DNA from 4 places in the Streptomyces canus genome. Region 2 is predicted to be linked to each of the others. Evidence: riboswitches for the same ligand, from Rfam matches in the RefSeq annotation. Region 2 holds a riboswitch; each other region holds the start of a gene.
What was found. A riboswitch is a leader RNA that binds a small molecule or an ion and turns the genes downstream of it on or off. The one in region 2 is predicted to bind cyclic di-AMP.

Region 1: another riboswitch for cyclic di-AMP. It lies ahead of OG841_RS27275 (transglycosylase family protein); the one in region 2 lies ahead of OG841_RS19665 (transglycosylase SLT domain-containing protein).
Region 3: another riboswitch for cyclic di-AMP. It lies ahead of OG841_RS18525 (C40 family peptidase); the one in region 2 lies ahead of OG841_RS19665 (transglycosylase SLT domain-containing protein).
Region 4: another riboswitch for cyclic di-AMP. It lies ahead of OG841_RS07550 (M23 family metallopeptidase); the one in region 2 lies ahead of OG841_RS19665 (transglycosylase SLT domain-containing protein).

The regions. Positions count from the first base shown of each region.
Region 1 is NZ_CP107989.1:5,949,129-5,956,633, reverse strand. It holds gene OG841_RS27300 (NAD(P)/FAD-dependent oxidoreductase) at 1-443, opposite strand, end outside; gene OG841_RS27295 (Ppx/GppA phosphatase family protein) at 877-1,818, opposite strand; gene OG841_RS27290 (DUF501 domain-containing protein) at 1,815-2,345, opposite strand; gene OG841_RS27285 (FtsB family cell division protein) at 2,376-2,852, opposite strand; gene eno (phosphopyruvate hydratase) at 2,954-4,240, opposite strand; gene OG841_RS27275 (transglycosylase family protein) at 4,532-5,212, opposite strand; cyclic di-AMP (ydaO/yuaA leader) riboswitch at 5,216-5,383, opposite strand; gene OG841_RS27270 (transglycosylase family protein) at 5,590-6,570, opposite strand; gene OG841_RS27265 (cytochrome P450 family protein) at 6,763-7,505, opposite strand, start outside.
Region 2 is NZ_CP107989.1:4,366,572-4,374,076, forward strand. It holds gene OG841_RS19655 (peptide MFS transporter) at 1-1,248, shown strand, start outside; gene OG841_RS19660 (CocE/NonD family hydrolase) at 1,268-3,262, shown strand; cyclic di-AMP (ydaO/yuaA leader) riboswitch at 3,532-3,707, shown strand; gene OG841_RS19665 (transglycosylase SLT domain-containing protein) at 3,711-4,193, shown strand; gene OG841_RS19670 (HAD family hydrolase) at 4,190-5,002, opposite strand; gene OG841_RS19675 (LacI family DNA-binding transcriptional regulator) at 5,308-6,336, opposite strand; gene OG841_RS19680 (carbohydrate ABC transporter permease) at 6,368-7,246, opposite strand; gene OG841_RS19685 (carbohydrate ABC transporter permease) at 7,243-7,505, opposite strand, start outside.
Region 3 is NZ_CP107989.1:4,140,486-4,147,990, reverse strand. It holds gene OG841_RS18550 (ATP-binding protein) at 1-333, shown strand, start outside; gene OG841_RS18545 (response regulator transcription factor) at 330-1,055, shown strand; gene OG841_RS18540 (C40 family peptidase) at 1,059-2,120, opposite strand; gene OG841_RS18535 (hypothetical protein) at 2,579-2,932, shown strand; gene OG841_RS18530 (tellurite resistance/C4-dicarboxylate transporter family protein) at 2,910-3,893, opposite strand; gene OG841_RS18525 (C40 family peptidase) at 4,013-5,146, opposite strand; cyclic di-AMP (ydaO/yuaA leader) riboswitch at 5,155-5,322, opposite strand; gene OG841_RS18520 (hypothetical protein) at 5,479-5,853, shown strand; gene pcrA (DNA helicase PcrA) at 5,917-7,505, shown strand, end outside.
Region 4 is NZ_CP107989.1:1,610,737-1,618,241, forward strand. It holds gene OG841_RS07525 (sensor histidine kinase) at 1-1,247, opposite strand, end outside; gene OG841_RS07530 (response regulator transcription factor) at 1,234-2,001, opposite strand; partial or broken gene OG841_RS48620 (helix-turn-helix domain-containing protein) at 2,369-2,626, opposite strand; gene OG841_RS07540 (SGNH/GDSL hydrolase family protein) at 2,749-3,534, opposite strand; gene OG841_RS07545 (DUF6250 domain-containing protein) at 3,677-4,396, opposite strand; gene OG841_RS07550 (M23 family metallopeptidase) at 4,920-5,846, opposite strand; cyclic di-AMP (ydaO/yuaA leader) riboswitch at 5,849-6,020, opposite strand; gene OG841_RS07555 (alpha-galactosidase) at 6,318-7,505, opposite strand, start outside.

The sequences.
Region 1 (7,505 bases), 1.6 Mb from region 2:
TGCTCAAGCACGTGGTTGCGCAGGCCGATGGCCTCCTCGATGCCCTTCATACCGATGCCCTGCTCGGCGAGGCCGGGGATCGGGAAGGTGCGGGAGACCGCGCCGAGCGCGATCACCAGGTAGTCGAAGGGCAGCTCGTACGCCTCGCCGACCAGCGGGGCGATCGAGGCGACCTTGCGGTCCTGGTCGATGGTGGTGACCCGGCCGGTGAGAACCTCCGCCTTGGGCAGCACGCGTCGCAGCGGGACGACGACGTGGCGCGGGGAGATGTTGCCGGCGGCGGTTTCGGGGAGGAAGGGCTGGTAGGTCATGTACGACCGGGGGTCGACGACCGTGACGGTCGCCTCGCCGTAGCGCATCTTCTTGAGAATGCGCCGAGCTGCGTACAGGCCTACGTACCCACCGCCTACTACGAGGATCCTGGGACGCTCCGTGGTGCTCATGCCATCGAGTATCCACCCGCCCCAGGGGGGTCGCTCGTGCGCCCCTTCACAAGCTTCCCCAGAGGGTGTGCTATCCTCCGCGACTCGCGTGATCCACGTCATGGCGCGAGAGGGGAACCACCGTGTAGGGCGACCCGTTGTCAATGCCGCGTGAGCTGCCTCTCTGCACCGAAAGCCCTCCTGCGAGAGACCCGCGCGACCCCCTCGCACGACCCGCGCCCGAGGTCCGCATCCCCCCGTTTTGAACGTGTTCACACGGGTGTCGGGACCCCGGAAGGGCCAACCGGACCGGATTCGTCGTCCGACAGGGCCGAATTCCTTGTGAAGAACTTCACGAACTTTCCCGGCGACACGTCAAAGAGGGGCCCCGAAGGGCCCCCCGGACGCGCTCATACGTTGTTCTCCCTGCTCAGCAGAGGTGCTCGGCAGGGTCCTACGCGACCGACCACGCGATGCCGTCGAGGATGTCGTGCTCGCTCACGACGACCTCCTCGGCGCCGATCCGCTCCATGATCGACAGGAGGACGAGGGCCCCGGCGGCGATGACGTCCACGCGCCCGGGGTGCATGGAGGGCACGGCCGCGCGCTCGGCGTGGGTGGAGTGCAGCAGCCAGTCGGTGATCTCACGGACGCGGTCGCGGGAGACGCGGGAGTGGTGGATGGCCTGCGAGTCGTACTCGGGCAGCTCCTGCGCGATCGCCGACACCGTGGTGACGGACCCGGCGAGCCCCACCAGCGTGCGCGCCTCGCGTAGCGGGACGGTCTCCTCGGCCAGGTCGAGAGCGTCCTCGATGTCGGCCCGCATGGCGGCGATCCGGTCATCGGTGGGCGGGTCGCTGACGACCCCGTCGCGCACGAGGTGCCGCTCGGTCATCCGCACACAACCCACGTCGACGGAGCGTGCGGCGCGCACATGGTCGTCGCCCACCACGAACTCCGTCGAACCACCGCCGATGTCCACCACGAGGTAGGGCCTGGCCAGGTGGTCGCTGCCCTTGAGTTCCCTGGTCGCCCCGGTGAAGGAGAACTCCGCCTCCTGGTCCCCGGAGATGACCTCGGGCTCGACCCCGAGGATGTCGAGCACCCCGCGCACGAACTCGTCCCGGTTCTCGGCGTCCCGTGAGGCGGAGGTGGCGACGAACCGCAGCCGCTCGGCCCCGTGCTCCTTGATGACCGCCGCGTACTCCCGGCACGCGGCGAAGGTCCGCTCCAGCGCCTCGGGGGCGAGCCGCCCGGTCCGGTCGACGCCCTGCCCGAGCCGCACGATGGTCATACGACGGTCCAGGTCGACCAGTTCGCCGGTCGCGGGGTCACAGTCGGCGACGAGAAGCCGGATCGAGTTCGTACCGCAGTCGACGGCGGCGACGCGGGTCACTGGGCGTCCTCCTCGGCGAGGGAGACGCAGGCGCCCTTGCGCCACCACTCCGGCAGCATCGCGATCGCCTCGTCGCCCAGCGGGTTGACGCCCGGGCCCGCGGCGAGCGAGTGGCCCACCAGGACGTGCAGGCACTTCACCCGGTCCGGCATGCCGCCCGCGCTCGGGAAGCCCTCCAGCACCTCGATGGCGTCACGGCGGGCGATGTAGTCCTCGTGCGCGGCCCGGTACGCCGCCGCGAGCTCCGGGTCGGTCTGGAGCCGCTCCGTCATCTCCTTCATGACGCCGTTCGCCTCGAGGGTGCCGATCGCCGAGGCGGCGCGCGGGCACGTCAGGTAGTACGTCGTCGGGAAGGGCGTGCCGTCGGGCAGCCGGGGCGCGGTCTCCACGACGTCCGGCTGTCCGCACGGACACCGGTGCGCGATCGCCCGCAGTCCGCGCGGCGGCCGCCCGAGCTGCTGCTTGAAGGCCTCGACGTCCGCGTCGGTCGGCTCGGTTCGCGGAGTGGAGGGCGGAGGCGTTTCCATGCCTGTCTTTCTATCGGTCCATCGGTCGGTTCACTGGTCGGAGGCGTCGGACTTGTCGACCCCGTCCCAGACGTTCGCGTACCAGGGGCGGTCGGCGGCCCCGAGGTCGGTGTGCGCCTGCTTGGCCGCGTCCGGGTCGACCACGACGAAGCCCGTCTCGCCGGGCATCACATAGTGCAGCCGCTGCCGGATCTGCTGCTCGGCGTACGTGTCGTCCTGCCAGCGCGCCTTGAGGTCGCGCAGCTTCTCCACCCGCTCGGCGGCCCGCGCCTTCTCCCGCTGCAGATCGGCGATCTCGGCGCGCTGGGAGACGTACTGCCTTATCGGGTACGCCAGCGCCACCACCAGCGTGCACAGCACGAGCGCGAGCAGCGCGGCCCGGCCGGTCAGCCGGGAGCGGCGGGCCTGTCGCTTGGTCTGGGAGCGGTAGACACGGGCCGCGGTCTGCTCGCCGAGCAGTCTGATCCTGGTCGCGGTGGAGAAACGGTCCCGGTCCTTCACGGCCATCGGCTTTCCGCCTCCCCTTCTACGTGCGTACGTCCCCGCACACGGTACGGGACCGGTACGGGGACGTACGTACGACTGGCGAAGGCTTAGCCCTGCCGGGGTCAGCCCTTGAAGCGCGGGAAGGCCGAGCGGCCCGCGTACACGGCCGCGTCGTCGAGGATCTCCTCGATGCGCAGGAGCTGGTTGTACTTGGCGACGCGCTCGGAGCGGGCCGGGGCGCCGGTCTTGATCTGGCCGCAGTTGGTGGCGACGGCGAGGTCGGCGATGGTGACGTCCTCGGTCTCGCCGGAGCGGTGGGACATCATGCACTTGAAGCCGCTGCGCTGGGCGAGCTCGACGGCGTCCAGCGTCTCGGTGAGCGAGCCGATCTGGTTCACCTTGACGAGCAGGGCGTTGGCGGCGCCGTCGTCGATGCCGCGGGCCAGGCGCTCCGGGTTGGTGACGAACAGGTCGTCGCCGACGATCTGGACCTTGTCACCGAGCTTGTCGGTGAGGACCTTCCAGCCGGCCCAGTCGTCCTCGAACAGCGGGTCCTCGATGGAGACGAGCGGGTAGGCCGCCACGAGCTCCTCGTAGTACTCCGTCATCTCGGCGGCGGAGCGGTCCTTGCCCTCGAACTGGTACTTGCCGTCCTTGTAGAACTCGGAGGCGGCGACGTCGAGCGCCAGGGCGACCTGCTCGCCGGGGATGTAACCGGCTTCCTTGATGGCCTCGAGGATGAGGTCCAGGGCGGCGCGGTTGGACTCCAGGTTCGGCGCGAAGCCGCCCTCGTCACCGAGGCCGGTGGACAGACCCTTGCTCTTCAGGACCTTCTTGAGGGTGTGGTAGACCTCGGTGCCCCAGCGCAGCGCCTCGGAGAAGGACTCCGCGCCGATCGGGGCGATCATGAACTCCTGGATGTCCACGTTGGAGTCGGCGTGCGAGCCGCCGTTCAGGATGTTCATCATCGGCACCGGCAGCAGGTGCGCGTTCGGGCCGCCCAGGTAGCGGAAGAGCGGGAGGTCGCTGGCCTCGGAGGCGGCGTGGGCGACGGCGAGGGAGACGCCGAGGATGGCGTTGGCGCCGAGCGAGCCCTTGTTGTCGGTGGCGTCCAGGTCGAACATCGCCTGGTCGATCAGGCGCTGCTCGGTGGCGTCGTAGCCGACCAGCTCCGGGCCGATCTGCTCGATGACGGCCAGGACGGCCTTCTCGACACCCTTGCCCTGGTAGCGGTTGGGGTCACCGTCGCGGAGCTCGATGGCCTCGAAGGCACCCGTGGAGGCGCCGGACGGGACGGCGGCACGACCCGTGCTGCCGTCGTCGAGGCCGACCTCGACCTCGACCGTGGGGTTGCCTCGGGAGTCCAGGATTTCCCGGGCTACGACGACGTCGATGGACGGCACGAGCATCTCCTTCTTGGGGTCTGACACGGTCCGCCGGGACCGCGGTGGGTTCTGCGAGACCGAGCCTAACCGGCTCCGGGGGATCGGCCACCGTGTGGACCGCCCCGTGGACAGAACCGAAAGTAAATTGTTTCTGAACTGAACAAAGACGGCCCGGGGCGGCGCATGAAAAAACCCCGCCCCGGTGCGTACGGGGGAACACGCACCGGAGCGGGGAGCCCGTGGGGACGGGGGGACCCTCACGAGGCCTTCATCGTGAAGGACACGGATGTGAGGGCGCTGTGGTTCAGCTGGGCCTTACTTGAGGTGCAGCTGCTGGCCCGGGTAGATGAAGTCGGCGTCGGTGATGATGTCCTTGTTCAGCTTGAACAGCTTCTGCCAGCCGCCCTTGACCTTGTGCTTCTCGGCGATCGAGCTGAGGGTGTCACCCTTGACGACCTTGTACTCGCCGTCGCCCTTCTTGACCTTCTTGCCGGTCGGGGTGGTGACGGTCTTCTTGGCCGCCGGACGGTCGGTCGAACGGGAGGCGCTCTGCTCCTCGGTCGAACGGCTGCTCGTGTTCGAGGAGCTGTTGGAGGAGGACGAGCTGCTGCCGCCGCTGTAGGTGGCGCTGGACAGGCCGGTGCCGCAGACCGGCCAGGCACCCTTGCCCTGCGAGGCGAGGACCTTCTCGGCGACGGCGATCTGCTGGGACTTGCTGGCCTGGTTGGCCTGCGCGGCGTACTGCGTGCCGCCGTACGCGGCCCAGGTGGAGGCCGAGAACTGCAGACCGCCGTAGTAGCCGTTGCCGGTGTTGATGGACCAGTTGCCGCCGGACTCGCACTGGGCGACGGTGTCCCACTCGGAGGCGGTGGCGGCGGAGGCGTTGCCGGCCGCCATCAGCGGGGCGGCGATGGCGACACCGGTGACACCGGCGAGCGCGGCGGCGCGAGTGGCCTTGGACGGACGACGGTGCTTGCCCTTGCCGGAAAACAGCATGGTGGATCCCCTCACCGACGCCTACGAGGTGAGCTGTCGGGTTCGGGCCGGTTGAGTTGCCCGGCCGCGCACCTCCCGGTGCACGGCTTAACCCCAAGCCGGTTCCAGCTCAACTGCTGGGCCCGGCACTTACCTTGGGTCCCCCGCTCCTGCCTACGGCGCTGTTAAGCGACGACTGTTCCCGTACGGCCGCTGGCAGGATTCGGCGTTGCGACAGACGGGGCTCGGGTTGCCGAGCGGTGACGACCGTAGACACGCGTTCGGCGGAATTTCAAAGACGATCAGGGCTTCTGAGACTCATCCCACACTTTCACCAAAGTGGACATTCGGTGCGAAGTGTGACGTGAACTCCCGCTGTTTTTCTGGGCTTTTCCGCCCTATTCAGCCCCTGTGTCGAGCGTCTGACCGGCGACGATGTTGCTCGGGTCGGCCCCGATGCGGTCCTTGTTCTCGGCATAGAGGGCGCGCCATCCCCCGTCGAGGCCAAGGGAGTCGGCGATGGAGGCGAGGGAGTCGCCCTCCTGGACGGTGTAGGTACGGGCGGCGTGGCGGCCGGCCGCGGAGGAGGCCGCGCTCTTCGTCGCATTCTCCTCGGCGCTGCCACCCCGGTGCTTGCCGGAGCCGAGGGCGCCGACGTCCACGAGGGCCGAAGAGCTGCCCTCCTGCCACGACTTGTCCGCTTCGTCCTCTTCTGGGTTCACCACGGGTGAGCTGTCGGAAGACTGCGCCCCTTCCGCGGCGGAACCCTCGGAACCCGAGGAGTTCTTTTTGTCCGACTTGCCGGAACCCTTGTCACCGCTGGAGGGGGTGGCCGACGGCGAGGGAGTCGTGGACGAACCGTCCAGCGCGCCGAGCAGACCGGAAGACTCTCCGGAGCCCGACGAGTTGGAGGAACCGGACGAACCGGATGATTCCGACGAGCCGGACGCGGAGGCCGAGGGCGTCCCGCTCTCCACACCCGTGTCGACATCGGCCGAGCTCGAGTCCTTGCTGAGACCGTTGAGCAGACCGCAGGTCGGCCACGCGGCGATGCCCTGGTCCGCGAGAAGCTTCTCGGCCACGGCTATCTGCTGGTTGCGGCTGGCCAGATCCGCGGTCTTGGCGTATTCGAGGCCGCCGTACTTCTCCCAGTTCTCCTGGGACATCTGGAGGCCGCCGTAGTAGCCGTTGCCGTCGTTCGCGCTCCAGGAGCCGCCGCTCTCGCATTCCGCGACCCGGTCCCAGGTGGTGCCGGTGGCGGCGCTCGCTCCGGTCGCCCCGAGCAGTGGGATCGCGATGGCGGATCCCGTCACACCGGCCGCAATGAGGAGAGCCGGAGCCTGACGGGGGCGACGGTGACGACCGTTCCCGGAGAGCATGGGGGGACCTTTCCCGAGAGAGCAGGGACCTGCGCGGCGGGTGGTGCAGGGCACCGCGCTGGTCCGTGAACGTATAGGGATTCGATCACTTGTCACAAGTTAATGCCGCGTAGATCACGTGAAGATCACAGACTTGAGGGCACGTCATGTTTACGAGGCCCCGTGCGGGGATAGGCCGGACCCCTCGGTCGATTACCGGACGGGCGTGAACTCCACGGGCAAAGTGCGCAGTCCACGCATGATGAGTCCCCCACGCCAGCGCAAATCGGCTGAATCCACCGCGAGTTGCAGGTCCGGGAGACGGGTGAGGAGGGTGGCGAGCGCGGTCTGCCCCTCCAGACGGGCGAGCGGGGCACCGAGGCAGTAGTGGATGCCGTGGCCGTAACCGAGGTGCTGATTGTCACGGCGGGACAGATCGAGCACATCGGGGTCGGCGAACCGCTCGGGATCCCGGTCCGCCGCCGCGAGCACGACGAGCACCGGGTCACCGGCCGCGATGTCCTGACCGCCGATCCTCAGGGGCTCGGTGGCGAACCGCCAGGTGGCCAGCTCGACCGGGCCGTCGTATCGCAGGAGCTCCTCCACACCGGTCTCCAGGAGGCCTCTTTCCCCGGCGACCAGGGACTGCTGCAGCCGGTTCCGCTGCTCGGGGTGGGTGAGGAGGGCGTACACGCCGTTCCCGATGAGATTGACGGTGGTCTCGAAGCCGGCGAACAAGAGGATGAACGCCATCGCCGCGGCCTCGTTCTCGGTGAGGTGCTCGCCGTGGTCGGAGGCGCGGATCAGTCCGGAGATGAGGTCCTCGCCCGGGGCCGGCTCGTCGGGCAGCGCTTCCCGCTTCCGGTGGATGAGCTCGGCGAGATAGCCGCGCATCTTCTTCACGGACCGCGCGACCCCGCCGCGCGGCCCCCCTCCGTGACGGATCATCATGCCCG
Region 2 (7,505 bases):
GTCGCGGGCGGCTGGCTCGCCGACCGCATCCTCGGCTCGTACCGCGCCGTGCTGTGGGGCGGCGTCCTGATCGCCTGCGGCCACTACGCCATGGCCGTCCCGACCGGCACCATGACCTGGGTGGGCCTCGGCCTCATCAGCGCCGGCACCGGGCTCCTGAAGCCCAACGCGGCCACCATGGTCGGCAAGCTCTACGCCACGGACGACGACCGCCGGGACGCGGGTTTCGCGCTGTACTACATGGCGATCAACATCGGCGCCTTCGCGGGCCCGCTCATCACCGGCTGGCTCGGCGAGCACAAGGGCTGGCACTGGGGCTTCTCGGCGGCTGCGATCGGCATGACCTTCGGCCTGATCCAGTACGTCCTGGGCCGCCGCCACCTGGCCGGCCGCAGGGCCGCCGCCGAGTTCGCGCTCGCGCCCGGGGCGATGAGGCGGGCGTTGCGGCTGATCGTCGCGGGGATCGTCGCCGCGGCGGTGATCGCCACCGGTCTGGCGCTCGCCGGCCTGCTCACCATGGACCGCTTCGTCGACCTGCTCACCCTCGTCTCGGTGGTCGCCCCGGTCGTCTACTTCGCGGTGATGTTCGGCAGCCCGCGGGTCACGCCGGAGGAACGCGGCCGTCTGCGGCCGTACATCGTGCTCTTCCTCGCCTCGACGGTCTTCAACTTCATCCTGTTCCAGGCGTATTCGACGATGATGCTCCTCGCCTCCACGAACGCCGGGACGACGATCCTCGGCTTCGACTTCCCGGCGAGCTGGTACGCCTCCGCGCTGGGCGCCTTCGAGGTGGGGCTCGCGCCCGTGGTCGCCGCCCTGTGGGTGCGCATGGGCCACCGCCAGCCGCACGCGTCCCACAAGATCGCCGCCGGAGTGGTCCTCGGCGGCCTGTCGTTCCTGCTGATGGTGGTGCCGACCAGCGGAAACGGCAGCGACGACTACCTGATGTCCGCCTGGTGGATCGTCGGGTCCTACTTCCTGCTGGGCCTCGGCGACATCCTCCTGGAGACCTCCGGGATGTCGGCCACCACCAAGCTCGCCCCGGTGGCCTTCGCCGGCCAGACCATGTCCCTGTGGTTCCTGTCGCTCGCCCTGGCGAACGGCATCCAGGCCCAGACGGTGAAGCTCTACGACGACGTCTCGCACCCGGCCTACTTCGGCGTCAACGGCGCGATCGCGGTGGCCGCGGGCCTCGCGGTGATGGCCGCCGCACCCTGGCTGCGCCGCACCATGCACCCGGTGCACTGAAACCGACGGGACCCCACCGATGCACATCCGTACGTCCTTCCCCTACGAGACGACCCACGACGACGTCCGTATCCCGCTGCCGGACGGGACGCTCCTGTACGCACGCGTGTGGCGACCCCTCACCCCCGAACCGGTACCCGCGATCCTCGAATACCTGCCCTATCGCCTCACCGACTGGACCGCTCCCCGCGACTGGCAGCGCCACCCCTGGTACGCGGGCCACGGCTACGCCTCCGTGCGCGTCGACGTGCGCGGGCACGGCAACAGCGAGGGCGTGCCGGGTGACGAGTACTCCGCGACCGAGCTCGCCGACGGCGTCGAGGTCGTCAACTGGCTGGCCGCGCAGCCCTGGTGCGACGGCAGGGTCGGCATGTTCGGCATCTCCTGGGGCGGCTTCAACTCCCTCCAGATCGCGGCCCTCGCACCCGAGCCGCTCAAGGCGGTCGTCACGGTCTGCTCCACCGACGACCGCTATGACAACGACGTGCACTACATGGGTGGTTCCGTCCTCGCGGTGGACATGCACGCCTGGGCGGCGACGATGCTCGCCTTCGTCTCCCGGCCGCCGGATCCGCTCCATGTCGGCGACGGATGGCGGGACATGTGGCTGGGGCGGCTCGAACAGGTCGACCCGTTCCTCCACACCTGGCTCGACCACCAGACGCGCGACGCCTACTGGCGCCACGGCAGCGTCTGCGAGGACTACGGCGCGATCGACGCGGCCGTCCTCGCGGTGGGCGGCTGGCACGACCCGTACCGCGACACGGTCCTCAGACTCGTCGAGCACCTGCCCGCCGAGCGCGTGCGGGGGCTCATCGGTCCGTGGTCCCACCAGTACCCGGACCGCGGCCTGCCGCCCGGCCCGGCGATCGGCTTCCTCCAGGAGACCCTGCGCTGGTGGGACCAGCACCTGAAGGGCGTCGACACCGGCATCATGCGGGAACCGCTCCTGAGGGCCTACGTGAGCGACTCCCACCCCCCGGCCACGGTCTACGACACCCTGCCCGGGCGCTGGGTCGGCGAGCCGACGTGGCCTTCCCCGAACGTGACGACGGTGTCGTACGGCCTCCAGGGCCCTGCCGTCCTGGTCCGCTCCCCGCAGCACACGGGTGTGGACGCCGGCCGTTTCTTCCCGTTCGGGAACGACGCCGATCTGCCGCCGGACCAGCGGGAGGAGGACGCGCGTTCGGCCTGCTTCGAGTTCGCGGTGGGTGAGGAGACGTGGGTGCTCGGGCGGCCGCGGGTGCGGCTCAGGGTGACCTCGGAGGTGTCGCGCGGACAGGTCGTCGCGCGACTGTGCGACGTCGCCGCGGACGGGTCGTCGACCCTGGTCACGCGGGGCGTGCTGAACCTCTCGGCACGCCATGGGCGGGACCGGGCGGTGCCCTGGGAGCCGGGCGCGACGCAGGAGGTGAGCTTCGAACTGAACGGCATCGGGCACGCCTTCCCGCCCGGCCACCGCATCAGGCTCGCCGTTTCCTCGGCGTACTGGCCGTGGATCTGGCCGCAGCCCGGGTCGCAGGCGGGATTCACGCTGGAGCCGGCGGGGAGCTTCCTCGAGCTGCCGGTACGCGCGCGTGAAGCCTCCTCGGACATCGCGTTCGAGGAGCCGGAGCAGTCCGAGCCGCTCGGCGTGAGCCACCCCGCGACCTTCGACGAGCCGCGCCCCGAGCGCCTGGTCGTCCGTGACGTGGCCAAGGGTGAGTGGCGTCTTGAGGTCGACCCGCGGTACGGCGGCACGCGCGTGTACCCCGACGGCCTGGAGTTCACCGAGGACGCGCTGGAGACGTACACGATCGACGAGAACGACCCGCTGTCCGCCCGCACCCGCTCGGACTGGTCGATCCGGCTGCACCGCCCGGAGCTCGCCTGGGAGGCGACCGTCCGGACCCGCTCGGAGATCACCTGCGACGGGACGGACTTCCACGCCTCGAACGAGGTCGTCTGCACCGACGGCGGTGAGGTGGTCTTCCACCGGACGTGGGAGAAGCGGATCCCACGGACGGCCGGTTGACCACGAGTTGAGCACTCTTGACCGTTTTACCCCTCTTGCGCTCCGCTGTGACTTGGCCCACGCGGACAGGGGAACGGGCGCCGATCCGGAATCTGCCGATCCGCCTTTGCCGACACCCCAGTTGAGGCTTGGCGACCGCAAAGGATCAAGTGCCCCAAATGCCTCCTACCAAGGTCAATAGGCATCGCATGTGAATTCGCCACTTGTTCCGGACATGTGCTCTCGCATACGTTCCCGGCCTGTCGGGCGGACGCCGAATCCTGCCACCGCCCGTACACCCACCGAGAAACCAGGGCAGGAGCGGGGGACCCAGGTAAGCCGCCGGACCGGGCGTCTTCGGACATACCGGTACGGCTCGGGGTGAAGTCATGCCTTTCGTAGGCGTGGCCGGGCAACTCCAGCCCGAACCCGACAGCTCACCTCGCAGGCGCCGGAGAGGAACTTCGCCATGTCTGCTGCCGCTCAGCACCGACGCACCCGTACCAGCCGTCTCGTCCGCAAGCTCGCCGTCGTCGGCACCGGAGCCGCCGTACTCGCGCTCCCCCTCATCGGCGCGACCAGCGCGTCCGCGGCCACCCCGACCGTGCAGACCGCGGCCACGCTCGGCTACCCCGACACCCTGGACGGCTGGATCCGCGCCTCCCTCGCCGTCATGGCGGAGCACGGGATTCCCGGCTCCTACGACGGCATCTACCGCAACGTCATCCGTGAGTCCTCCGGCAACCCCTGGGCCATCAACAACTGGGACTCCAACGCGGCCGCCGGTACCCCCTCCAAGGGCCTGCTCCAGGTGATCGACCCGACCTTCAACGCCTACCACGTGGCCAACACGTCGTGGGACCCGTACGACCCGGTCGCGAACATCACCGCGGCCTGCAACTACGCGGCCCAGCGGTACGGGTCCATCGACAATGTCTGGGGCGCCTACTAGGCCTCGGGAAACAGTCTTTCGAGGACGACGGCGATGCCGTCGTCCTCGTTCGACAGGGTCACCTCGTCGGCCACGGCCCTGAGTTCGGGGTGGGCGTTGGCCATCGCGACGCCGTGGGCCGCCCAGTCGAACATGGGAATGTCGTTGGGCATGTCCCCGAAGGCGATCGTCATCCCGGGCCCCAGGCCCAGGTGTTCGGCGGCCAGCGCGAGGCCCGTCGCCTTGGTGATGCCGCATGGCTGGAGTTCGACGGTCCCGGGCCCCGACATGGTGACCGTGGCCAGTGAGCCCACCACCGAACGTGCCGTGACCGCCAACTCGTCGTCGGACAGGTAGGGATGGCGCAGCAGCACCTTGCTGATCGGCTCGCACCACAGGTCGTCGCGCCGGCCGACCCGCACGGCCGGCAGGGTCGGATGGGGCATCAGATAGCCCGGCTCGATGAGGGTGAGCCCGTCGACACCGTCCTGGTCGACGGCCGCGTACACCTGGCCGACCTCGGCCTCGATCTTCTCCAGCGCGGTCTCGGCCAGTTCCCGGTCCAGGGTCACCGACCACAGCAGACGGTCCGCGCCGGCGTCATACACCTGCGCGCCCTGCCCGCACACCGCGAGCCCCGTGCTGCCCAGGACGTCGAGGAGCGGCCGCACTCTGGGCGCCGGCCGTCCCGTCACGACGAGATGCCGGGCCCCACCCGCGGCCACCCGCGCGAGGGCGGCCAACGACCGGTCGGAGAGGGTGTCGTCGGCGCGGAGCAGCGTGCCGTCCAGGTCGGTGGCGATCAGTGCATATGCGGGGGAGGCGGCCATGATCAGAGAATACGGATGGTTGGCCCCTGCGACTCGACGCGAACCGGACGGCTGCTGCTTTCACATCCGTTGACCGCAGTTCCGGTTCCGGCGGTACGGCGGCACGGGACGGCCCCACCGGCATGCGCCAGGAGACCGGGCACGGCCGGTCGGGGCATGTCCCGTGCGGCTCCGCCCTGTTGACGCGGCGGCCGGCCGGGGGGCGGTGCGGAACGGCCAGGCCTCCGTGCGCCGCGTCACCATGCGTTGCCGTGCGCCCGCCTGCGTCGTGCGGGCCCGTCATCGCACCGCGCCTCGGCGGAGCGCTACGCCGAGTCCCGGAGCACCAGTTCCGTCGGGAGGATCACCCCGGCCGTGTCCTCGCCGGCGATCTGGGCGAGGAGCATGCGGACCATCTCGGCGCTGATGCGGTCGAAGGGCTGGCGCATGGTGGTGAGGGCGGGATCGATGGCGGTGGCCGCGGGTGAGTCGTCGAAGCCGCCGACGGTGATGTCACCCGGGACCGAACGCCCTGCCTGCTGAAGGACGTTGACGACACCCAGGGCCATGAGGTCGGAGGCGACGAAGACGGCGTCCATGTCGGGGGCCTGTGCCAGCAGGCGGCGGGCCGCCCGTTCGCCGCCGCTGCGCCGGAAGTCGCCCTCGACCACGAGCGCCGGGTCGTAGGGCAGGCCCGCCTCGGCGAGCACGTCCCGGTAGCCGGCCAGCCGGTCGGGGCCGCCCGGCATGTCCAGCGGCCCGGTGACCATGCCGACGCGGCGCCGGCCCCCCGTGAGCAGATGGCGGACCATCTCCTGCGCGCCCTCGCGGTCGGCGGCCGCCACGTAGCTCACCTTGGAACCGAGCCCTATCGGCTTGCCGCACACCACCAACGGGATCCCGGCGTCGTGGAGTTCGGCGGCGACCGGGTCACCGCTGTGGTTGGAGAGCAGCAGCACGCCGTCGACGTGACCCGAAGTGATGTACCGGGTCAGCCGGCGCCGGTCGTCGTCGCTCTCGGCCAGCATCAGCAGCAGCGGGATGTCGTGCTGGGCGAGCCGCTCGGTGCAACCCCGCAGCAGGACGTTGAAGTTGGGGTCCTCGAAGAACTTCTCCTGGGGTTCCGTCAGCAGGAACGCCACCGAGTCCGACCGGCCGGTACTGAGGCTGCGCGCATGCCGGTTGACCACGTAACCGGTCTTCCTGATGGCGGCCTCCACGGCCCGCCGGGCGGCGGGCGAGACGTAGTGGCCGCCGTTCAGGAAGCGGGAGACGGTGCCCCGCGAGACGCCCGCCTCCCGGGCCACGTCGTGGATGGTCGGGGGCCTTCGGCGTCCGTTCGCGCTGGTGGTCATGTTCCTCGTTCGTGAAAGTGGGTCGGGGGCCTCAGGCCTTGACCGAGCCGCTGAGCAGGTCCAGGGACCAGAACCGCTGGATCACCAGGAAGAGCCCGATCAGCGGGAGGATCGCGAGCAGACAGCCGGTGATGACCAGGGTGTAGAGGGCCGGCTGCGAGGCGCCCTGTGCGAGCAGCGTGTAGAGGCCGAGGGTGATCGGGAACTTCTCGTCGTCGGCGAGCATCACGTAGGGCAGCAGGAAGTTGTTCCAGATGCCGACGAACTGAAAGAGGAACACCGTGATCAGGCCCGGCATCATCATCGGTACGGCGATCCTCGAGAAGATCCTCCACTCGCTCGCGCCGTCCATGCGGGCCGCCTCCATCAGCTCGGCGGGCACCGAGGCGGCCGCGTAGATGCGGACCAGGTAGACGCCGTACGGCGAGAGGATCGACGGCAGCAGCATCGACCAGTACGAGTCGGCCATGCCCAGCTTCGACAGCAGCAGGTACTGCGGTACGGCCAGCACGACGGACGGCACCAGGACGCCGGCCAGGATCATCTTGAAGATGGCCTCACGGCCCCGGAAGGCGAACCGGCCGAGCGCGTAGCCGCCGGCGGCGGAGACCGCGGCCGAGAGCAGGGCGCCGAAACCGGCGTAGAAGGCCGAGTTGGCCATCCACCTCCAGAAGATGCCGTCGCGGTAGTCCGTCAGGTCGCTCAGGTTCTGGAGGAAGCCGCTGCCGGGGGCGAAGGTGAAGGTGGAGAAGAGCTCCGACCGGTCCTTGGTCGCCGCGATGACCACCCAGGCGATGGGGATCAGGCAGTACAGGGCGCCGAGGATCAGGACGATCGTGGGCACCCAGGCGGTGCGCCGTGCTGTGGCGGCCCTGCCGGTGGTGTCGGCGGTGAGGGTGAGGGGGGTCATGCCCGGTCCTCCCGGGTGTAGCGGTCGGAGATGCGCAGCAGGGTGAAGGAGAGGACGAACGTGGCCAGGGCCAGGACGACCGCGGTGGCGGAGGCGCCGTAGATGTCGGACTGGAGGAAGGCCTTGTCGTAGATGGCCATCAGGGGGCTCCACGAGCTGGGCAGGCCGTTGGTGAGCGGCTTGAGGGCCATCGGCTCGGTGAAGACCTGGAGGGTGGCGATCACCGAGAAGAAGAAGGTGAGCACCAGGGAGGGCATCA
Region 3 (7,505 bases), 230 kb from region 2:
ATAGAGGTCGTGGTCGTCGGCGACTGCCCGCTCGACGAGAGAACCGGCGCGCAGATGCAGGCCGCGCGCGAGGCGATGGTCAACGCCGCCAAGTACGGTGGCGAGGGCGGCGCCGTACAGGTCTACGCCGAAGTCGAGGGCCGGACGGTCTTCGTGTCCGTCCGGGACCGGGGCCCCGGCTTCGACCTCGACTCGATACCCGCCGACCGGATGGGTGTCAGAGAATCGATCATCGGCCGCATGGAGCGCCATGGCGGCACGGCTCGGCTGCGTGCGGTGCCGGGCGGCGGCACGGAGGTCGAGCTGGAGATGGAGAGGGCGGAGACGTCATGAGCGACCCCACCGGGGCGAACACGGACCCCGTAGAACCGACGCCGGCCGGCGGCGCGGGCGAGCGGCACGTGCGCGTGGTCCTCGTCGACGACCACCGCATGTTCCGTACGGGTGTCCAGGCCGAGATCGGCCGGACCGAGGAGACCGGTGTCGAGGTGGTCGGGGAGGCCGCGGACGTCGACCAGGCCGTCACCGTCATCACCGCGACCCGCCCCGAGGTCGTCCTGCTGGACGTCCACCTGCCGGGCGGCGGCGGGGTCGAAGTGCTGCGTCGCTGCGCCCCGTTGATGGCCGACGCCGAACAGCCCGTCCGCTTCCTCGCCCTGTCCGTCTCGGATGCGGCCGAGGACGTGATCGGAGTGATCCGCGGCGGTGCGCGCGGCTATGTGACGAAGACGATCACCGGCACGGACCTCGTCGACTCCGTCTTCCGCGTCCAGGAGGGCGACGCCGTCTTCTCGCCCCGCCTGGCCGGGTTCGTCCTGGACGCCTTCGCCTCCACCGACGCCCCGCCGGTCGACGAGGACATGGACCGTCTCACCCAGCGCGAGCGGGAGGTGCTGAGGCTCATCGCGCGCGGTTACGCCTACAAGGAGATCGCCAAGCAGCTGTTCATCTCGGTGAAGACGGTCGAGTCCCATGTCTCGGCGGTGCTGCGGAAGCTGCAGCTGTCCAACCGGCACGAGCTGACCCGGTGGGCCACGGCTCGGCGGCTGGTCTGACGGTCACCCCACCCGCGTCGCCCCCGCGAACGGCATCTCGTCGATCGGTGCCACCCGCACCGGCGCCGAGGGGTTCGGGGCGTGGATCATCCGGCCGTCGCCGATGTAAAGACCGACGTGACTGATGCCCGAGTAGAAGAACACCAGGTCGCCCGGGAGGAGTTCGGAGCGGGAGACGCGTTGGCCGGCACCGATCTGCGCGTAGGTCGTGCGGGGCAGGGAGATGCCCGCGGAGCGGTACGCGGCCTGGATGAGGCCCGAGCAGTCGAAGGCGTCCGGGCCGGTGGCGCCCCAGACATAGGGGCTGCCCAGTTTGGAGTAGGCGTAGGAAACGGCCTCCGCGGCACGGGAGTTGGGGGCTCCCTCGGTGGCCGCGCCGGGGGCCGTCAGATCCTCGCGCGCGCCCGAAGCGGCCCGGGAGGCGCGGTCCCCGCCCGCCTGCAACCCCGCCCGTTCCCCGGCCGGCAGCTGGGACATCAGCCGGCGGGCCGCGCCCAGTTTTCCGGTGATCGTCTGCTTGTGGCGCTTCAGCTCAGCCTGACGCGACTTCAGCGAGGCCAGCTCGACGTGCGCGGCCCCACGCAACTGCTCGATCTCCCGCAGTTGCCGGCGTACGTCCGCCACGGAGGCGGCCTGACGGGTACCGGCCCGTTCGGCGAACTCGGCGCTGTCCAGGTACCGGTCGGGGTCGTCGGTGAACGCGAGCTGCATCGCGGGGTCGAGGCCGCCGCCGCGGTACTGCGCCGCGGCGATCGTACCCAGCGCGTCCCGTGCCTCGTTGAGCTGCTCCGTCCTGCGGGCCGCCTCGTCCCGCAGGGTGCCCAGCCGGGTCTCGGCGGCCTCCGCCTTCTCCTTCGCGCCGTTGTACTTCTCGGTGGCGGCCTCGGCCTCCTGGTACAGCTGGTCCACCTTCGCCTTGACCTGGGTCGGTGTGAGCTGCGGCTCGGCGTGTCCGGTCCCGTCGAAGCCCGTCGCCGTCGCCGCCCCCGCGAGGGCGATCGTCGCTGCCGTACGGACCGTGTGGCCGCCGGCCGAGCGCCTGCGGGACTTGCGGTGCGCTGCCACGTGGACTTGCACGTCCTTTCCTCGACCGCCCGCCCGTCCCGGGCTTCACGGACGTACGGACGCCAGGGGGAGCGGCCGTACGACCGCCCGGGGCGGTGTGCGCGTCCGGCGGCGGCCTGCACAGGGGAGCGGGCCGCCGCCGGACCTTTCTCGGCGGTGGTGGCCGACTGCCGCCCCTGGCCCGGGCGGCGGTGGGGAGCCGGTCACCTGGTGGAGGACGCTAAACCTGACCGTGACGGGGAGGTAACGCGTTGTGCGGAACTGCCGCCAGGGGACCGCCGGTTGACCGAAGGTGACCGTGATCGCGGGCCGGCTCCGTCGACTTCGCGCGGTGCGCTGACCGAAGTCGGGATTCCGGGACCCAGGGCGGGTGCCGAATGCTATGGGCCGCATATATGCAAGATCTCTCAAGGGGCCGGTGCGGGTGCGGCTCGCGGCCCGGCATAGGCTCCGGCCTCATGGACGTACTCATCCATCTCTTCGTCGGCCTGCACATCATCGGCATCGCCGCGCTGCTCGGCGGGTTCCTCACGCAGATGAAGGCGATGGGCCGGGGCACCGCCCGATTCGTCCCCGCGATGCTGCACGGTGCCGCGACGATGCTGGTCACCGGGGTGATCCTGGTCGGCCTCAACCAGGCCGACGACCAGCACGTCAACAACATCAAGATCGGCGTGAAGCTCGCCCTGCTGATCGTGATCCTCGGCCTCGTCTATGTGAAGCGGGACGACGAGACAGTGGACAAAAGCCTGTTCGGCCTGGTCGGCGCGCTGACCACGGCCAACATCTTCATCGCGGTGCTGTGGACCTGACGGCGGCACGGGCGGAGTCGACCGCCCCCACGGCGACGGCCGCCCAGGCCGCCACCGAGATCCACAGCAGCACCTCACCCGGAGTCTCGAGCCACGGGACATCCAGGGTGGCGGAGACCGACAGGGTTGCCGCCGCGGTCATGCCCATGGGGAACACGGTGGCCCAGCGGCGCGCGTCGTAGCGCGGGCGCGGGCGCACGAACTCGGCCACCAGCAGTACGGCGTACCAGGCCAGGTCGAGCACCAGCAGGGCGACGGTCACCGCCCGCAGGACGCCGTGGTCGTCGTCGTTCCACAGGTACAGGCGAGCGCTGTCGGCGGCGATCAGCTGCGAGCCGGCGAGCGCCGAGATGGCGAGCGCGCCGCCCGCGATCCACTGGTCGCCCGGTCCCTCCAGCACCTGGCGCAGGTCGAAGCGGAAGAGCGCGAGGCCGTAGAGGACCAGGCCGAGCCAGAACAGTACGAGCGCCGTGTGCGCGAGCCATGCCGCCGACTCGGCCGCGGCGAGCGTGGCGCAGAGGACCGCGAGGCCCTGGGTGGCCACACAGCCGAGGAACACCCCGCCGGGCATCCGCCGCTTCCCGTGCTTGACGACGAGCATGATCAGTACCGGCCACAGCAGCGCGGACAGTGCCAGCAGCGCCTCGGCGAGGGTGTGACGGCCGAGCTCGGAGAAGCGGGTGCCGAGGACGGTGGTCGCCGCCACGGCCGTCAGGGCGCCCGGTGTCCCGGCGTCCGCGAACCATCGCGCGCGCTCCCGCAGCAGGCGTACGGCGACATCGGCGGCCAGCCCCAGCCAGGCCGCACAACCGATCACCAGGGCGACCCGGGACAGCGTCTCGTGGTCGGCCAGATGCAGCCCGACCGACACGATGCCGGTCGCCATCACGGCGGCCCCGGCCGCGGGCGGGCGCCGCGTCCACCAGACGCGCAGGGGAGAGTGCGGGGAGGTACCGGACATGTGCCGATGCTAGGAAGCTCCGCCTGCCGATCCGGAGGGGCGCGCACGCGCGCGTGCGGAAATCGCGGAAATACGCGCGGGCGAAGGAGTCCCGCCCGCGCGCTGGTGACCGGCGGTGCCTAGGCGGGGCGCACCACGCTGTGGATCGCCGACTCGCCGTCGTAGTAGATCGACTCCTCGCGGACGTACGCGCCCGGCTTGGGGGCGTGGATCATCATGCCGTTGCCGATGTAGAGGCCGACGTGGCTGATGTCGTCGTAGAAGAAGACCAGGTCACCGGGCTGGGCGTCGGCGAGGGAGACCGTGGTGCCGGCGTTGACCTGGTCGTAGGTGACGCGGGGGAGGTCGACTCCGGCGGCCTTCCAGGCGGCCTGGGTGAGGCCTGAGCAGTCGTAGGAGTCGGGCCCGGTGGCACCCCAGACGTACGGCTTGCCGATCTGCGCGCGGACGAAGGCGAGGGCCTTGGCGGCCTTGGTGGCGTACGAGGAGTCGGTCGCCGTCGACGTGCTCTCCTGTGGGGCGGTGGCCTCCTGCGCGGCCTTCTCCGCGGCCGCCTGCTGCCGCGCCAGCTCGGCGGCCTTGCGGGCCGCCGCCTCCTGCTTCTGCTTCTCGAGCGCCGCGAGCCGCGCCTTCTCCTGGGCCGTCAGCTCCGACAGCATCTCGCGAGCGTCGGCGAGCTTCTTCTGGACGGTCGCCTTGGCCGTCTTCAGGTCGCTCTGCGTCTCGGTGAGCGTCTGAAGGCTCTGGGAGGCCTCCTGACGCTTCTTCATCGTCGCGGACTGCTCGGAGACGTAGTCGTCGACCGCGCCCTTCTGGCGGTTCGTCAGACGCCCCATCAACTGCGTCTGGTCGAAGTAGTCCTGAGGGGTGTCGGCGAGCAGGAAGGTGGCCGTGTCGGGGGCCGCGGCGCCGGTGCGGTACTGGGCGGCGGCGAAGGAACCGAGCTCCTCCCGCGCCTCGTTGAGCTTCTCGGTGCGCCGGGCGACGTCGTCGAGCAGCGTGTCGACCTGCTTGCGCTGCGTGGCCGTCTTCTCCTTGGCCGCGTTGTAGTTGTCGGTCGCCGACTCGGCCTGGCGGTAGAGGTCGTCGACCTTCTTCTCCACCTCTTCGAGACTCGGCTTGTCATCGGCCGGCGCGGCGTTCGCCGACTGGGACAGCAGGGCCACGGAGGTGAGGGCGGCCGTCGCGAGGGCCGGGGTCCGTATGCCTGCTACGCGCGTACCCACGGGACGCGACTTGCGGTGCGACGCCAAGGGAGGCGACTCCTTCCGTGCTCCGCCTGCCGAGTTAGCTGTCGGGTTCGGGCGAGATGCTTCGGAAGGTTTGCCCTACGGCGCTCCCTGAGCGGGAGTCGGCCGATTCACCCCAAGTTCGGTGGGTCCCCGGCTCCGGGCGCGCGGCGGCGCTGCGGACTCGGCGGAGGCCGTGCGGCCCGGCGACGTTCGCCGGTGGGGGTCGTACGGCCTGCCCGAACGGTAGCCAACGGGTGTGGCCCCTGTGAAGGTTGATGTTCGATATGCCCGATACATTTTCGTGACCTTGGCCTCATGCGTCGCTCCGCGTGGCCGATCCGGAGTGATCTGCCATGGCTTGGGCGTATTTTCTTCGGAGTGGCATTGCCCACCCGTGTCGCGGCGTCGCCGAGGCGGGCCGGACCAGCCGGACCTGCGTCGGACTCCGCTCTGCCGTCACCAAGATCTACCGGGTCGGGGCGCGTGGAAGCACCGCCGGTTGGTGCAGGGGCTCCCCTCGGGCGCTGTACGGCGAGGCCTGGGGTGTCGAGACCTACGCCCTGCCGGAGGCCGGAGGCCGGGGTGCGGGGTGTCGGCAGGCTGCTGCGCGTCGGCCCCTGGACCGGCCCGACGCCGGCGAGATGCACGTCAGCGGGCTCCTCGCCGACGTCACGACCAAGGGCGGGCAGGCGCCTGGCGGCCAGGTCTGGAAGATCATCGGGCTCTGATCCGAGTGGATGTTCTCGGGGCGGCGGCGGGGTGTCAGTGGGGCACCCTAGACTCGGAGAGCGATGAGCAGCCTCTTTGACGACAGCTTCCTGGCGGACCTCCAGGCCCCTAGGGCCCATGGGGAAGAACCGCCGCCGCCCGAGGACGAGCACGTACCGGAACCCGTTCCGGACGATCTGTTCGGTGGGAAGTTCGACGTGCCCCCGGACCGGGACCCGTACTACCGCGACGGTGCCCCCCGCCCGGTGGTGGACCCGGCCGCGCTCCTGGACGGGCTGAACGAGAACCAGCGCGCGGCCGTGGTGCACTCCGGCACCCCGCTGCTCATCGTGGCCGGCGCCGGCTCCGGCAAGACCCGGGTGCTCACCCACCGCATCGCCCATCTCCTCGGCGAGCGCCACGTCCACCCGGGTCAGATCCTCGCGATCACCTTCACCAACAAGGCCGCGGGCGAGATGAAGGAGCGCGTCGAGCAGCTCGTCGGTCCGCGCGCGAACGCGATGTGGGTGATGACCTTCCACAGCGCGTGCGTGCGGATCCTGCGGAGGGAGTCGAAGAAGCTCGGGTTCACCTCCTCCTTCTCGATCTACGACGCCGCCGACTCCAAGCGGCTCATGGCCCTGGTCTGCCGCGACCTGGACCTCGATCCCAAGCGGTTCCCGCCGAAGTCCTTCAGCGCCAAGATCAGCAACCTGAAGAACGAGCTGATCGACGAGGAGGACTTCGCCGCCCAGGCCACCGACGGCTTCGAGAAGACCCTCGCCCAGGCCTACGCCATGTACCAGTCGCGGCTGCGCGAGGCGAACGCCCTCGACTTCGACGACCTGATCATGACCACGGTCAACCTGCTCCGGGCGTTCCCCGATGTCGCCGAGCACTACCGCCGCCGCTTCCGGCACGTCCTGGTCGACGAGTACCAGGACACCAACCACGCGCAGTACGCGCTCGTGCGCGAGCTGGTCGGTACCGGCGAGCACCCCGTCGACGTACCGCCGGGTGAGGACGACCTGCCGCCCGCCGAGCTCTGCGTCGTGGGCGACGCCGACCAGTCGATCTACGCCTTCCGCGGCGCGACCATCCGCAACATCCTCCAGTTCGAGGAGGACTACCCGGACGCGACGACGATCCTCCTGGAGCAGAACTACCGCTCCACCCAGACGATCCTCACCGCCGCCAACGCCGTCATCGAGCGCAACGAGTCCCGCCGCCCCAAGAACCTGTGGACCAACGCGGGCGCGGGCGCGCGCATCACCGGTTATGTCGCCGACACCGAGCACGACGAGGCGCAGTTCGTCGCCGACGAGATAGACCGTCTCACCGACGCGGGCGACGCGAAGGCCGGCGACGTGGCCGTCTTCTACCGTACGAACGCCCAGTCCCGTGTCTTCGAAGAGGTCTTCATCCGCGTCGGCCTGCCCTACAAGGTCGTCGGCGGCGTCCGCTTCTACGAGCGCAAGGAGGTCCGGGACGTCCTGGCCTACCTGCGCGTCCTCGCCAACCCGGAGGACTCCGTGCCGCTGCGCCGGATCCTCAACGTCCCCAAGCGCGGCATCGGCGACCGTGCCGAGGCGATGATCGACGCCCTCTCCCAGCGCGAGAAGATCAGCTTCCCGCAGGCCCTCAAACGCGTCGACGAGGCGTACGGCATGGC
Region 4 (7,505 bases), 2.8 Mb from region 2:
TCCCGCATGCGCTGGGCGGCGCCGGTGAGCGCGTGCAACGGGCGTACGAGCCTGGCACCCGCGAGTACCGAGGCGCCGACGGTGAGGGCGAGGACCAGGGCGGTGACACCGGCGATGCGGGCGGTGTTGGATCGGGAGAGGTCGAAACCGGGTACGCCGGCGGCACCGGGGCCGTCGATGAACAGGAGCGCGGGCTCGGCGACATAGCCCATGAGCTGTTCCCGGCGGGCGCTGCCGACACAGTTGGCCACGGCCCGGTCGTACGCGCTGTCGCGGATCTCGGCGGGGGCGTAGTCGAGTGCGCCGCCGGAAGCCGCCTTGCGTTCGGCCGTCGCGGCGTCCTCCGCCTTCTTGGCGGCCAGGGCCTTCGCATTCCGATCACTGAGGCCGTCCTCGGCGACGGAGACCGCGTCGTCCCGCCCGTATGCGTAACTCCGGTCCCACGACAGGTCCAGGTTCAGCTTCACGGCGGTGCGGCCCTGTCGTTTCAGACAGGCGTCAGCCAGTTGGTTGAGGGCGCTCAGGGCCTTCCGCTCGGTCGCGGTGGGACCGACCGGGTAGGACGCAAAGCACTTGGCCTCCATGTCACGGTCGGTGACGCTGTCGGTCCCCTCCCCGGTCTCGTCGCTCACGAACTGGACGCGGGGCCGTCCGCCCGGGCTCTCGACGACGTCGGCGGCGATACCCATCTGGCTGAGGCACGCCACCCTCCCGGCGGCGGCCTTCCGCAGTGCGTCGTGTTCCTTCGCGGGCAGCCGGAAGGGCCCCACGGCCCGTGGATCGACGCGGTCGGCGCCGGCCTTGGCCGCGTCGGGCACCAGCACGGTGTCGACGTTGCGCGGATCCACGACCGCCGAGGCCTGCTGAGCGAGCAGATCGTCGGACGAACCGCCGCTCGCCGAGCGGGAGTCGGCCGAGTCCACGATCGGGCCTCGGCCCGGCGTGGTGAGCACGATCCGGCGCCCGGACTCCTGGGCCAGGTCTCGCACGGTGGCGTCGACGCCGTCCCAGCCGGGGTGGGTGGCCGCGTAGCCGAGGAGGGTGTTGTAGATCTTCGCGTCGGACCTGAGGTTCTGCCCCTGCTCCTGGCGGATGGCGACGGAGGTCGTCTGCACGGCCAGCCAGGCGGTCGCGGCGACCGAGCACGAGGCCACCAGCGCCGTCACGGTCAACAGCCGCCCCGCCAGGCTCTTGCGCAGCGGCAGCCGGGTGGCCCTCGCCGCAACTCCCTTGTCAGGACGACGCATGGCGCACGTTCTTCGCGGGGTCCGTGAGTTTGTAGCCGACGCCGAAGACGGTGATGAGACGGGCCGGCCGTCGTGGGGCGCGCTCGATCTTCTTGCGCAGGTTCATGACGTGCACGTCGACGGTCCGGCCGCTGATGTACTTGTCGAAGCCGTGCAGCTCGTCCAGGAGCCGCGCCCTGGTGAAGACCCGGCCGGGCTCGGCCGCCATCGCCGCGAGGATACGGAACTCACCGGGTGTGCACTCGACGGGCGTCCCGGCGACCGACACCTCGTGCCGCGAGGGATCGACCCTGAGCGCGCCGACCGTCAACGCCTCGTCGTCCGGGGCCGCTTCGGGCTCCGTCGAGGCGGGAGCGGGTACGGTCGCCGGAGCCGGGTCGGGGCCGTGCCGGTTGCGGCGCAGCAACGTCCGTACCCGAGCGGTGAGTTCACGCGGGCTGAACGGCTTGGTCATGTAGTCGTCGGCGCCGAGGTCGAGGCCGAGCAGCAGATCGTCCTCGGTGCTGCGGGCCGTCAGCATCAGCACCGGCACCTCCCGGCGTTCGGCGCGCAGGATCCGTACGACGTCCAGGCCGTCGGCTCCGGGCATCATCACGTCGAGGACGACCAGGTCGGGTTCCTGGTGCCGGACCGTCTCGAGAGCCGTCCGGCCGTCCTCGACGACCGTGACGGCGTGGCCCTCGTGCTCCAGGTAGCGGCGCACCAGTTCGGCCTGCTTCGCGTCGTCTTCGGCGACCACAATGTTTGCGCACACGCCGCAGATCGTAGCGACCACTGGCGCCGGGAGGTCGGAAGTGCCCTTACCGTGAGGGCGGTTCGGTGGTGGACAGGCGAGGGTGCAGGGCCGCCGTCGAGCGTCCCGTGAGGTCGAGGAGCAGCTCGGCGAAGAGGGCGTCGCCCCAGCCGAACCAGGGGCGGGTGAAGGTCGCGGGGTCGGCCAGGGACAAACTCGCGGCAACGGCGTTGACCAGCGCACCATTTACGCGTTGCACGCCTCCATCACCCAGGCGGCTGCGCAAAAGGTCCCGGATGACGTCGTGCAGGCGGACGCGCCCGCCACGGGCCGAGTCCAGCTCCAGAAGGGACAGACCTCCAAGCGCGGAACAGAGGTCTCTGGACTGATACGCGGCGAGCTTCTCCAGGCAGCGCGGCGACAGACGGCACCGTGATCCGCTCGGCCCGCGCGATACCAGGGCCTCGATCCCGCCGTCCCGCCACAGCTGGTGCCACTGGTAGGCCGACTTCCGGCTCACTCGGAGGCGCTGGGCGACCTCCGGCGGCTTGATCTTCTGCTCGAACAGCACGGCCGCCTGCCGCCTTACGGCCTCCCGACGCTGCCGTCCCGCAGCGGTCAGCCCGCCCCCATCCGCATATCGCACACAGCACGAAATACAGCCCGCACCCCTGGCCCAACAGGCACATCGCCAAAGATCACCCTGACGAGCCGAAGTCAGTAACGACGGAGGGGCGAGAACCGACCAGCCCGGGCACCGCGCACGGCTCAAGCCACCGAAGCGATCCGCGTCTTGATGTCGTCCGGCGACAGCACACCCTTGGCCGTCACATGGTCCCCGGAGGACTCCCCCCGCAGCCGGCGCCCGATCCACGGCACCAGATACTCCCGAGCCCAGTGGACGTCGTCCCGTCGCACGTCCAGCGGACCGCGCGGCGGAAGCGGCGGCCACGGCTGGTCCGGGTCGGCCGGGACCTCAAGGCCGAGGACCTGGCCCGCGCGGAGCGCCACACGCGTGTGCCCCTCCGGGGAGAGGTGCAGCCGGTCGCCGTCCCAGGCCCGCCGGTCCTGAATGGTCTTCAGGGACCACAGGTCGAGCACCGGACATCCGTAGCGGTCGGCGACGGCCCGCACATGTCCGTTGTACGTGGCGATCTTGCCGCGCAGATGCTTGAGTACGGGAACGCCACGTGTGTCGAAGCCGGTCGTCACCATGACCCTGCCGCACGCCTCGGTGAGCCGGGAGATCGCCCGCTCGAAGCGCTCGGCGACCTCGTCGGGGTCGGTACCGGGACGGATGATGTCGTTGCCGCCGGCGCAGAACGACACCAGGTCCGGTGCCAGTTCGACGGCCTGCGGAAGCTGATCCTCGACGATCTGGTCGAGCAGCTTCCCGCGTACGGCGAGATTGCTGTACCTGAAGTCGCCCTCGGGCCGCCGGTCCGCGAGAAGTACCGCGAACCGGTCGGCCCAGCCGACGAACGCCCCGTCGGGGCCGGGGTCGCCGACGCCCTCGGTGAAGCTGTCCCCCACCGCCACGTACGACCCGATCACTGAACTGCTGTCATTCTTCGAATCGTCTGCCACAGCCGTTCATGATTCACCTTCGAATGTGACCTACGCGACCGTAGGAAGGGCTTGACGGGCGGTGAGATAAGCCACTCCTAAAGTGTTCGCCAAACGAGGAATAGGTCTCTCATCGGGAATGTTGACGCTGCGACCGCCACACCCTGAAGTCGCTGATCCGGAAGTGGCTCCAGGTGGTGCGGAACGCGAAGTGCCCCTTCGTGTAAGGCTCCCGGTCGCTGTAGTCGAAGACGAGCCGCCCGTTGTCCCACCACTGCACCTTGGAGCCGTCGGAGACGATCCGCACCCGGTTCGGCTCGTTCGCGACGAGCAGCGGCTCGGTGTAGTCGTAGATCAGCGGCCGCACACCGGACTCCCCGACGTATCGGCGCAGCCGTGTCGTGGTGTTGCAGTTGGCGCCGTAGCCCGAGTAGTACGTCTTCAGGTAGTCGTACTCCGCGAGCGCCCCGCCCCGTCGGGTGGCGAAGAGGTCGTCGGGAGACCGGACGTCGACCGCGTTCCAGAAGTTGTTCAGGTCGGACACCCGGTCGTTGGCTCCGCCCTCGGAGACAGGCGTGGCGGTGTACTCCAGGACGTACGGTCCTTCGAGCGGCTGCCTGAACCAGATCGTCGCGCCGGCGGGCACGTCGACCTCCAGCACTCCGCGCTGCGCGGTGACCGTGCCGCCCTGCTCCAGTTCGACGGCCCAGCGGCCGAGGCCGTGGCGGAAGTCGTCGTGGGCGATGAGGCGACGGTGGTGGGGCGACGCGCTCGCACCGGCTGCGGGGGCGAGGGCGGCCAGGGCGGAACCGGCGACGAGGGATCCGAAGGCTCTACGCGTGGTCGTCATGGGAGACGGCTCCTTCCGGGAGCCCGGGCACACGAAGAGTCTGTGCGCCCAGGCGGCAGCTGGTGTACGTGGATTGCGGCGAGCAGCGCACGGTCCGGGCGACTCGGTGATGTGGTCGGCGGGCGCGGAGACGAACCCGCTCAGCGGGGCGGCCCTGGCGTGCATCAGTGCCGGCCTCCGGGAAGGGCCACGATCCGGTCCGCCACCTTGCGGTGCCCTGGGCGCCCGGATGGACGGTGCCGTTGAAGTCTCCTGGCGCCGCGTCGAGCCCGCCCGTTGCCGGCCCGGATCGCCCTCCGCCGCCCGAAGCTCTCAACACAGCGACCTCCGAAAGCCCCAGAAAGCGCTTGCACCACCACGGAGTTCACTCTGTCCCCACCCTCCCCCGCCTGTCGACGCCCTGAGCACGTCTGCCACAAGAACGCAATGAAATGATCATGAAGGCGCAGAGCCGCTCAGCGGGAACACCGAAGGCCGGACCCGGGGATCGGGGTCCGGCCTTCGGTGGCACAGGGGGGCGTTGTCAGCCGACGGCGACGCCCTTCGAGCGGAGGTAGGCGACCGGGTCCACGTCGGAGCCGTAGTCCGGCGTGGTGCGGATCTCGAAGTGCAGGTGCGGGCCGGTGACATTGCCGGTCGCACCGGAGAGGCCGATCTGCTGGCCCTCGGTCACGGTCTGACCGGCCGAGACGGAGAGCTGGGACAGGTGGGCGTACTGCGCGTAGTAGCCGTCGTTGAGCTTGATGACGACCTGGTTGCCGTAGGCGCCGCCCCAGCCCGCGGAGACGACCGTGCCCGCGGCCACGGCCTTCAGCGAGGTGCCGGTCGGGACGACGAAGTCGACGCCGGTGTGGTAGCCGCTGGACCACATGCTGCCCGCCACGCGGTAACCGGTGCCGATGGTGGCACCGGTGACCGGCAGGGTGTAACCGCTGGAGCTGGTGGTGGCGGAGCTCTGGGTGGCGGCCGTCGAATTCGCGGACGACTTCGACTCCGTCTTCTTCGCCTTCGAGGAGGACGAGGAAGCGGAGGACTCGGTCTTCGTCGTGCCCGTCCTGGCCTTCTTGCCGATCGAGAGCTTCAGACCGGGGTGGATCAGTGACGGGTCGTCGCCGATGGCAGAACGGTTGTCGGCGTACAGCTTCTTCCAGCCACCGCTGACGTTCTGCTCATCGGCGATCTTCGAGAGATAGTCGCCGACGCGCACCGAATAGGTGCGCACCGTCGAGGTCTTCGCGGCGTTCTTCTTCGCGGCCGTCTTTTCGGCGGACTTCTGCGTGACAGGAAGCGACTGAACGGCCTTTTCCGACACGGACTGAGAGGTGGCGGCGTGCGCGCCGGTGGCCCCCATGAGCGGGAGGGCGAGAGCGGCGCCTCCGGTTCCGGCGACGGCTATCGAGCGGACGAAGCGCTGGGACTTCGGACGGCGGTGCTTACCCTTCGCGGGCATGGTGAATTCCTCTCCGGCGCCTGCGAGGTGAGCTGTCGGGTGCGGGCTGGAGATGCCCGGCCGCGTCGAGACGCGACTTAACCCCAAGCCGTTCCGGAGACCGGAACAGGCGGAACTACCTGTGGGTCCCCCGCTCCTGCCGTGCACGGGTGAGTGAGTGAGCGGAATCCGTTCGGCGGCAGGATTGGGCGTCCGACCGGATCGGTGGCGAACGTAAGCGAACAAGACGCAAAGGGACAAGTGAGAGGTTCCCTGCGTATGCGTTCCTGTTGATCGCTTAAGAGAATTACCGGTCACCCTGCGTGAATCGGACGCCCGTTACCCGGCCCGAATCCCTTGGAAAAACCTGCGAATTACGTGAACATGACGGGCGACACACCGTCACGGATATGACGCTCCTCACGTCACGAATTCACAGGAACCCTGACTCCGGAAGGAATTGGAAGGAAGCTATTAATTCGGACAGAAGCCCTAGATGCGTCGCAGTCGGATAACCGTCGCATCGAGGTCACCGCGCAAACCGGTACGAAGTCCGTGATGCAGCAGTACGGCCCCTCGGTGCACTTCGCCCGTTTCGGGGCATTCATACGACGCTGTCGGGTCGAGTCCGCGCAGCCGCAGCGCCGGGACGGGCTCGCCGTACTGCTGCGCCTGGAGCCAGGCGAGGACGACGGTCTCGTCTCCGAGGGCGTACTGCACCGCGCTCAGCCCGCCCCGCGGAGGCCGCAGCCGGTAGAGGTCGCCGCGCTGCACCAAGGGCCGGATCTCCTTGTAGAGAGCCACCCACCGTCCGGCCTCGGCGAGCTCCTCCTCGGTCCACTCCGCGAGGTCCCCGCCGACCCCGAGCACCCCGGCCATCGCACTCACGAACCGGAACCGCAGCGAGCTCACCCGGTCGTTGAGCTGGGTGTTGGGGCTGTCGGTGACCCAGGCGGCCATCACGCGCGCGGGGTGGATCTGGCTGAAGCCGTACTGAATGGCCAGGCGGTCGAGCGGGTCGGTGTTGTCCGAGGTCCACACCTGGTCGGTGCGGCTGAGCACCCCGAGGTCGATCCGGCCGCCGCCACCCGAGCAGGACTCGAAGGCGACGCCCGGGTGAGCTTCCCGCAAGCGGTCCAAAAGGGCATAGAAGCCGTGTACATGGTCGACCCACAGACGCTGCGGATAGGGGTCACCGGGCCAGCCCGCGTCCGTGAAGCAGCGGTTGAAGTCCCACTTCACATAGTCGATCGGGGCCGAGGAGAGCAGGGTGTCGAGCTGCCCCCACAGGTACTCCTGGACGTCCTCGCGCGCGAGGTTCAGCACGAGCTGATTGCGGAACTCCGTCCGCTTTCGTCCCGCTTGGTACTGCACCCAGTCCGGGTGGGCACGGTAGAGCTCGCTGTCCGGGTTGATCATCTCCGGCTCGACCCAGATGCCGAACTGCATGCCGAGCCCGTGCACGTGCTCAGCGAGCGGCTTGAGTCCGTTCGGGAAGCGGTCGGGGTTGGGCGCCCAGTCGCCGAGCCCGGACCGGTCGCTGGTGCGGGCACCGAACCAGCCGTCGTCGACCACGAACAGCTCGACGCCCATCTCCGCGGCCCGCCGGGCGAGGGTGCCCTGCTGCTCCTCGGAGATGTCGAAGTTCGTGGCCTCCCAGGAGTTGAACAGCACGGGACG